Regions from separate parts of the Metabacillus sp. cB07 genome, predicted to be linked through region 2. Evidence: a T-box and tRNA genes for the amino acid it is inferred to sense, from the RefSeq annotation. Region 2 holds a T-box; the other holds one or more tRNA genes.
What was found. A T-box is a leader RNA that pairs with one kind of tRNA and senses whether it is charged. The one in region 2 lies ahead of ileS (isoleucine--tRNA ligase), so its partner is inferred to be a tRNA-Ile.

Region 1 (4,390 bases), 1.5 Mb from region 2:
CCGGTTTTCCAAGATCAAAGTTCGCCGTACCCCAGACGATGTTCTCCCTGTCTTCAAATTTCTCATATTCAAAAACCGGTTCCCCGTCAAAGAAATAAAGTCCGTGTGCATCTTTGCAGAAATGGCCTGGTACCCAGTCCATAATGACTCCCAGGTTATTCTGATGGCAAAGATCTATGAATGTCATCAAGTCGTGCGGGGTGCCGTAACGGCTTGTAGCCGAATAATAGCCCGTGCCCTGATATCCCCATGAACGGTCATATGGGTGCTCAATAATCGGCAAAAGCTCGATATGTGTAAACCCATGCTCAAGAACATACGGAATCAAGACATCCGCAAGCTCTAAATATGTATAAAGGCTGCCGTCTTCTTTCTTTTTCCAAGAGCAGATATTCAGTTCATAAATGTACATAGGGCGCTGATAAATTTCCTTTTGGCGTTTTTTTCTCTGCCAGTTTTTATCATTCCATTTATACCCTCCAAGATTGTAAACAACAGAAGCTGTATTTGGCTTCAGCTCAGAATAAAAGGCAAATGGATCAGCCTTCAGAATTTTTTCATGCTTTTGAGTGATAATCTCATATTTATAGAGATCACCCTCTTCGATGCCATCAATAAAAGCAGACCAGATTCCCTGTTCATTCAGCTTCTCAAGCTTGTGTCCAGTGCCGTCCCAGTGATTAAAATCACCTGCAACCCGCACCTCAAGCGCATGAGGAGCCCAAACTGTGAATACTGTTCCGCTCACACCGTTTCGCACGCTGCTGCGGGCACCAAACAATTCATGAGCTCTGAACAAATTTCCTTCATGGAAAAGATGCACCTCAAAATCAGTTGGCGTAGCAAGATTCATTCCCATCACCCTTTCTATAAAGTAATCTTAATTCTTATTTCAATCAGAAGGAAGGATTACCTTTTTTGTAAGCGCTTCTACTTATTGACACGAAATGTCATGAACAGCCATTCATTTTTCAAAACATTATACTTTTAAAATGATGTCGAATAAAGAAAGGAAGGAAGGATAGAATGTTGGTGAAATGAACATCAGTCTTATTTACTAAATAAGTCATATTCGATGAGAAAATCCGGTCATATTAACAAAAAAATACAATCTCAGCAAATGCAGTATGCTATATCACAAAAACAGTTAATTCGACAAATCCTCTTATATTTGTCGAAATTTTCACGACCTTTTAATCACGGTTTCTTTATTACCATTACTTATACCTCTAATGAAAAACATTCAAACCTTTTTGAGTAACAGAAATATATATTATTTGTTGAAAACATATTTTAAGGGAAAGAAGGATTTTTTGAAGTCATATTTTAACGGGGATACAGGGTTCATTCGTTCCTTGGAGATGGTCTGAGCTGCCTTATGGGAGTCGAGATCCCGTTGACGGAATCATTGTGGAGGATAGGTACGCTTTACGGCGTTTTTCATAACGGCTATCTTTTCTAACAACAAAAAAAGCGCTGCACAATGTGCAACACTTTTCTTAATGATGACCCGTACGGGATTCGAACCCGTGTTACCGCCGTGAAAGGGCGGTGTCTTAACCGCTTGACCAACGGGCCGGAGCATGCCTTCTGGCGGAGAAGGAGGGATTTGAACCCTCGCGCCGCTTACGCGACCTACACCCTTAGCAGGGGCGCCTCTTCAGCCACTTGAGTACTTCCCCAGAATAAATGGCTCCGCAGGTAGGACTCGAACCTACGACCGATCGGTTAACAGCCGATAGCTCTACCACTGAGCTACTGCGGAAAATCATATATGCTCCCATAATAGGAATGGTGGGCCTAAATGGACTCGAACCATCGACCTCACGCTTATCAGGCGTGCGCTCTAACCAGCTGAGCTATAGGCCCATTATTGGAGCGGGTGATGGGAATCGAACCCACGACATCAGCTTGGAAGGCTGAGGTTTTACCATTAAACTACACCCGCAGTAAATAAAGATAAAATGGGGCGACTGATGGGAATCGAACCCACGAATGCCAGAGCCACAATCTGGTGCGTTAACCACTTCGCCACAACCGCCACTATCTGTAAAATGTCTAAAGCTAAAATATTTGCAAAAGAAAATGGTGGCTTGGGACGGAATCGAACCGCCGACACAAGGATTTTCAGTCCTTTGCTCTACCGACTGAGCTACCAAGCCTTTATAAGAATGGCGGTCCCGACCGGGATCGAACCGGCGATCTCCTGCGTGACAGGCAGGCATGTTAACCGCTACACCACGGGACCATTTGGTTGCGGGGACAGGATTTGAACCTGCGACCTTCGGGTTATGAGCCCGACGAGCTACCAGACTGCTCCACCCCGCGATAATAATAATTAGTGCTGATTTGTTTTGCTGAAGATAAAAGAAATGGAGGAGGTAGAGGGATTCGAACCCCCGCGGGGTTTGACCCCCCTGTCGGTTTTCAAGACCGATCCCTTCAGCCGGACTTGGGTATACCTCCGTATGGAAAATAGAATGGTGGACCTTGTAGGACTCGAACCTACGACCGGACGGTTATGAGCCGTCTGCTCTAACCAACTGAGCTAAAGGTCCTTTTTTGGTAGCGGCGGAGGGAGTCGAACCCACGACCTCACGGGTATGAACCGTACGCTCTAGCCAGCTGAGCTACACCGCCCCAGGAACAAAGTCAATTACTTCTATTAAAATGGTGGAGCCTAGCGGGATCGAACCGCTGACCTCCTGCGTGCAAGGCAGGCGCTCTCCCAGCTGAGCTAAGGCCCCTTAAATCTATGAAAATGGTCGGGAAGACAGGATTCGAACCTGCGACCCCTTGGTCCCAAACCAAGTGCTCTACCAAGCTGAGCTACTTCCCGTAATATGGCGCGCCCGATAGGAGTCGAACCCATAACCTTTTGATCCGTAGTCAAACGCTCTATCCAATTGAGCTACGGGCGCATATTAAATGTGTGTGGTGCCGAGGACCGGAATCGAACCGGTACGGTAGTCACCTACCGCAGGATTTTAAGTCCTGTGCGTCTGCCAGTTCCGCCACCCCGGCTTATTCAAAGAGCGGAAGACGGGATTCGAACCCGCGACCCCCACCTTGGCAAGGTGGTGTTCTACCACTGAACTACTTCCGCAATATCATGCGGGTGAAGGGACTCGAACCCCCACGTCAAAGACACTAGATCCTAAGTCTAGCGCGTCTGCCAATTCCGCCACACCCGCATATTAAGGAAAAATGGTGTGCCATGAAGGACTCGAACCTTCGACCCTCTGATTAAAAGTCAGATGCTCTACCGACTGAGCTAATGGCACAAATATAGTAAATCTGGTGGTGCCGGCGAGAGGACTTGAACCCCCAACCTACTGATTACAAGTCAGTTGCTCTACCAATTGAGCTACACCGGCATGTCCAAAAAAATCATATGGTGGAGGATGACGGGCTCGAACCGCCGACCCTCTGCTTGTAAGGCAGATGCTCTCCCAGCTGAGCTAATCCTCCGGGTTTAATTTTTGTCAGCAGCCTGGCAACGTCCTACTCTCACAGGGGGAAACCCCCAACTACCATCGGCGCTAAAGAGCTTAACTTCCGTGTTCGGCATGGGAACGGGTGTGACCTCTTTGCCATCATCACCAGACATAGTGACAAAAATTATTATACTATGAAATCCGAAGATTTCAAGCTTTTTTTTGAAAGAAGTTATTCTTTCAAAACTGAATAACGTTTGATAACAAGATTCACGTGCAATTCACGCTTAGTTAGACTGTGGTTAAGTCCTCGAACGATTAGTATCTGTCAGCTCCACACGTCACCGCGCTTCCACCTCAGACCTATCAACCTGATCATCTTTCAGGGTTCTTACTCACAAATGTGATGGGAAATCTCATCTTGAGGGGGGCTTCATGCTTAGATGCTTTCAGCACTTATCCCTTCCGCACATAGCTACCCAGCGATGCCTTTGGCAAGACAACTGGTACACCAGCGGTGCGTCCATCCCGGTCCTCTCGTACTAAGGACAGCTCCTCTCAAATTTCCTGCGCCCACGACGGATAGGGACCGAACTGTCTCACGACGTTCTGAACCCAGCTCGCGTACCGCTTTAATGGGCGAACAGCCCAACCCTTGGGACCGACTACAGCCCCAGGATGCGATGAGCCGACATCGAGGTGCCAAACCTCCCCGTCGATGTGGACTCTTGGGGGAGATAAGCCTGTTATCCCCGGGGTAGCTTTTATCCGTTGAGCGATGGCCCTTCCATGCGGAACCACCGGATCACTAAGCCCGACTTTCGTCCCTGCTCGACTTGTAGGTCTCGCAGTCAAGCTCCCTTGTGCCTTTACACTCTGCGAATGATTTCCAACCATTCTGAGGGAACCTTTGGGCGCCTCCGTTACATTTTAGGAGGCGACCGCCCCAGTCA
Region 2 (4,390 bases):
TTCTTATGCGATTATTATTTACATCTTGCTTTCATGGTTTCCGAATGCAAGAGAGAGCAGTTTCGGACAGCTGCTTGCTAAAATTGTAGAGCCGTACCTTGAACCTTTCCGCAGGTTTATTCCGCCGCTTGGCATGATTGACATCTCACCAATTGTTGCACTTCTTGCTTTAAGATTTGCAGGATACGGGCTTAACTCAATTTTCACAATGATTGGATAAGATACAGGTGGTGCCGTACATAACGGCACTGTTTTCATTTTGGCATCAATTTATAAGAGCTTAACGAAAAGGCTGGAAGATTAATATGGACCACATTTATCAGCACTTCAGACAGGAAGAACGGCATTTTATCGATCAGGCTTCAGAATGGAAAGAAAGTGTCATGAACAGCTATGCTCCAAAATTGACGGATTTTCTTGACCCGAGAGAGCAGGAAATGGTTAAAGCAGTCGTCGGATCAAGCACGGATGTGTGTCTTCAGTTTTCGGGAGAGAATATGGAACGAAAACGGGCTCTGCTTTATCCGGACTACTTTGTTCCTTCCCATGAGGATTTCCAGCTTTCCCTGCTTGAGATCGGGTATCCGTCTAAATTTGTTGCCATTGAACACCGGCAAGTACTGGGTGCTTTAATGTCACTCGGGCTCAAACGGTCAAAATTCGGCGATCTGCTGTTTTCCGGCGACCGGATTCAGCTGGTCGCTGCAAAAGAAACAGAATCTTTTCTTTTGATGAATCTGACTGAGATCGGCCGGGCAAAAGTTTCGCTGAGCGCACTTGACTGGAGTGAGCGCATCCTCCATGTGGAAGAAATGCTGGAAAAAACAGCGACCGTCAGTTCCTTAAGGCTTGATGCTGTTGCCGCATCTGTTTATAACATTTCCCGGCAAAAAATCGGCGCGCTTGTTCAGACGGGTTATGTGAAAGTAAACTTTCGGGTCATCGAGCAGCCGTCATTTGAATGCAGAGAGGGAGACACGCTTTCTGTCAGAGGCCACGGCAGATCCAAAATCTTGTCGATTGATGGCAGAACAAAGAAAGATAAGTGGAAAATCTCATACGGCATTCAAAAATAAATTTGGGAAAATAGAAGGATTTTTGCCTTTTCTGTCAAAATATGAATTATACTTGAAGAAAGATCGAATGATCAATACATACTGGAGGTGGCAGAAGTGCCGTTAACACCGCTTGATATCCATAACAAAGAATTTAACAAAGGGTTCCGGGGCTATGACGAGGACGAAGTCAATGAGTTCCTCGACCAGGTCATTAAAGATTATGAGCTTGCCATCCGCGAGAAAAAAGAACTCGAAAACAAAGTGACTGAACTGAACGAACGCATTGGTCATTTTTCAAATATCGAGGAAACACTCAATAAATCCATTCTTGTAGCGCAGGAGGCTGCTGAGGAAGTACGCCGCCACGCACAAAAGGAAGCTAAGCTGATTGTGAAGGAAGCAGAAAAAAACGCTGACCGGATCATTAATGAATCCCTTTCTAAATCAAGAAAAATAGCTGTGGAAATTGAAGAGCTGAAAAAGCAGTCGAAAGTTTTCAGAACACGCTTCCAGATGCTGATTGAAGCACAGCTTGACCTTCTTAAAAATGATGACTGGGATCACCTCCTTGAGTATGAACTTGAATCATTATACGAGGAACGCGAAGAATCAAAGGTGCAGTCTTGACTTTGAAGCACCATTTCACATATAATTTGATGACTACTATTAAATAAATGATTAAAAAACCATGACAGGGACAGTAGCAGTATGAAATCTTTTAAAGCGAGCCGGAGTTGGTGCGAGTCCGGCAAAGAAGCAAACTTGCGAAAATCACCCTCGAGTTTTTTTGCTGAACCTATAGAATCAGTAAGCAAAAACGCGTTATTCACGTTACGAATCTCAAAGAGGATAAGCAGTTTTTTTAGCTTATCTAAAAGGGTGGTACCGCGAGAAACCTTCTCGTCCCTTCTGGGATGAGAAGGTTTTTTGTGTTTTCTCTGCCCCATTACAAACTGTCTGGAGGAATACCGATGGAGTACAAAGATACCCTGCTGATGCCGAAAACCGAATTTCCAATGAGAGGAAACCTTCCTAACCGCGAACCGCAAATTCAGGAAAAATGGGAAGAAATGACGATTTACCAAAAAGTGCAGGAGCGCACAAAAGACCGCCCGATGTTTATTCTTCATGACGGACCGCCGTATGCAAATGGAGATATCCACATGGGGCATGCACTGAACAAAGTGCTGAAGGATTTTATCGTCCGCTATAAATCAATGAGCGGATACAACGCTCCGTATGTTCCGGGCTGGGACACACATGGTCTGCCGATTGAAACGGCTCTTACTAAAAACAAAAAAGTAAACCGCAAAGAATTAAGTGTAGCTGAATTCCGCAAGCTGTGCGCAGAGTATGCATGGGAGCAAATCAACAATCAGCGTGAGCAGTTTAAGCGTCTCGGTGTTCGCGGTGACTGGGAAAATCCTTATGTGACGCTGAATCCGGAGTATGAAGCCCAGCAGATCAAAGTGTTCGGGGAAATGGCGAAGAAAGGGTACATCTATAAAGGATTAAAGCCGGTTTACTGGTCACCTTCAAGTGAGTCTGCTCTTGCAGAAGCCGAAATCGAGTATTATGACAAACGCTCTGCTTCTATTTATGTAGCATTTACTGTTGCACAGGGAAATGATGTGCTGAGCGGCGGAGAAAAAATCATTATCTGGACGACTACTCCGTGGACGATTCCTGCAAACCTTGGCATTGCTGTTCATCCGGACCTTGAGTATACGGTGGCAGATGCAGGCGGGGAATCATTCGTTGTTGCATCAGCATTGCTTGAAACGGTAGCTAAAGAACTCGGATGGGAAGACTATAAGGCTGTCAAAACATTCAAAGGCGCAGAGATCGAAAGAGTGTCTGCAAAGCATCCGCTGTATGACCGCGAATCCCTCGTTGTTCTGGGCGAACATGTTACGACAGATGCCGGTACCGGCTGCGTTCATACTGCACCTGGCCATGGGGAAGATGACTTTATCGTCGGTCAGAAATACGGTCTTGGTGTTCTTTGTCCGGTTGATGAAAAGGGACATATGACAAGCGAAGCTCCAGGGTTTGAAGGCATGTTCTATGATGCGGCAAACAAGCCGATTACAGAAAAGCTTGAAGAAGCAGGCGCACTGCTTAAGCTTTCGTTCATCACACACTCATACCCTCATGACTGGAGAACAAAAAAACCGACCATTTTCCGTGCAACTGCCCAGTGGTTTGCATCCATCAAGGATTTCCGCGAGGATCTTCTTCAGGCGGTAAAAGATACGAAATGGGTACCTGCCTGGGGCGAGACAAGATTGTTCAACATGGTTCGCGACCGCGGGGACTGGTGTATTTCCAGACAGCGTGCATGGGGAGTTCCGATTCCTGTCTTTTATGCAGAAAATGGAGAGCCGATCATTACGGATGAAACAATCGATCATGTATCCGGCCTGTTCCGCGAGCACGGTTCAAACATCTGGTTTGAACGTGAAACAAAAGATCTTCTTCCTGAGGGATTCACGCATCCTGGCAGCCCGAATGGAAACTTCACGAAAGAACAGGACATCATGGATGTCTGGTTCGACTCTGGTTCATCGCATCAGGCAGTATTGCTTGAAAGAGATGATCTGCAGCGTCCGGCAGACCTTTATTTGGAAGGCTCTGACCAATACCGCGGCTGGTTTAACTCTTCCCTGTCCACAGGTGTTGCTGTAACAGGAAAAGCTCCATATAAAGGCGTTCTCAGCCATGGTTTTGCCCTGGACGGAGAAGGACGCAAAATGAGTAAATCTCTTGGGAACGTTGTGCTGCCTTCAAAAGTTATGAACCAGCTTGGGGGAGACATTCTTCGTCTTTGGGTTGCTTCTGTTGACTATCAGGCTGATGTAAGAGTTTCAGACAACATTCTGAAGCAAGTGGCTGAGGTGTACAGAAAAATCCGCAATACTTTCCGTTTCCTTCTTGGAAACCTTGCTGATTTTAATCCGGAAACAGATGCCCTCGCGTTTGACGAGCTTCGCGATGTTGACCGTTACATGATGGTGAAGCTGAACAAGCTGACAGACAAAGTGAAACAATCGTATGATGACTATGAGTTCGCGGCCATCTTCCATGCGGTTCATAATTTCTGCACAATCGAACTGAGTTCCTTCTATCTGGATTTCGCTAAAGATGTTCTCTACATCGAAGCTCCTGATAACAAAGAGCGCCGCGCCATTCAGACCGTTCTTTATGACACGCTGCTTTCACTTGTCAAGCTGGTTGCTCCAATTCTTCCTCACACGGCTGATGAAGTATGGGCACACATTGACTCTGTTTCAGAAGAAAGCGTTCAGCTGACAGATATGCCTGAAAGCAAA

Region 1: it has a tRNA-Ile gene. The T-box ahead of ileS (isoleucine--tRNA ligase) is inferred to sense a tRNA for this amino acid. The anticodon was not compared.

The regions. Positions count from the first base shown of each region.
Region 1 is NZ_CP069296.1:3,284,359-3,288,748, forward strand. It holds gene glgB (1,4-alpha-glucan branching enzyme) at 1-853, opposite strand, end outside; tRNA gene JOJ89_RS16825 (tRNA-Glu) at 1,507-1,578, opposite strand; tRNA gene JOJ89_RS16830 (tRNA-Ser) at 1,592-1,682, opposite strand; tRNA gene JOJ89_RS16835 (tRNA-Asn) at 1,691-1,765, opposite strand; tRNA gene JOJ89_RS16840 (tRNA-Ile) at 1,793-1,869, opposite strand; tRNA gene JOJ89_RS16845 (tRNA-Gly) at 1,875-1,948, opposite strand; tRNA gene JOJ89_RS16850 (tRNA-His) at 1,966-2,041, opposite strand; tRNA gene JOJ89_RS16855 (tRNA-Phe) at 2,087-2,162, opposite strand; tRNA gene JOJ89_RS16860 (tRNA-Asp) at 2,173-2,248, opposite strand; tRNA gene JOJ89_RS16865 (tRNA-Met) at 2,252-2,328, opposite strand; tRNA gene JOJ89_RS16870 (tRNA-Ser) at 2,374-2,466, opposite strand; tRNA gene JOJ89_RS16875 (tRNA-Ile) at 2,482-2,558, opposite strand; tRNA gene JOJ89_RS16880 (tRNA-Met) at 2,564-2,640, opposite strand; tRNA gene JOJ89_RS16885 (tRNA-Ala) at 2,672-2,747, opposite strand; tRNA gene JOJ89_RS16890 (tRNA-Pro) at 2,763-2,839, opposite strand; tRNA gene JOJ89_RS16895 (tRNA-Arg) at 2,845-2,921, opposite strand; tRNA gene JOJ89_RS16900 (tRNA-Leu) at 2,936-3,024, opposite strand; tRNA gene JOJ89_RS16905 (tRNA-Gly) at 3,035-3,106, opposite strand; tRNA gene JOJ89_RS16910 (tRNA-Leu) at 3,114-3,194, opposite strand; tRNA gene JOJ89_RS16915 (tRNA-Lys) at 3,209-3,284, opposite strand; tRNA gene JOJ89_RS16920 (tRNA-Thr) at 3,302-3,377, opposite strand; tRNA gene JOJ89_RS16925 (tRNA-Val) at 3,396-3,471, opposite strand; rRNA gene rrf (5S ribosomal RNA) at 3,492-3,607, opposite strand; rRNA gene JOJ89_RS16935 (23S ribosomal RNA) at 3,736-4,390, opposite strand, start outside.
Region 2 is NZ_CP069296.1:1,795,699-1,800,088, forward strand. It holds gene JOJ89_RS09005 (YggT family protein) at 1-220, shown strand, start outside; gene JOJ89_RS09010 (YlmH family RNA-binding protein) at 306-1,076, shown strand; gene JOJ89_RS09015 (DivIVA domain-containing protein) at 1,173-1,685, shown strand; T-box leader at 1,738-1,969, shown strand; gene ileS (isoleucine--tRNA ligase) at 2,030-4,390, shown strand, end outside.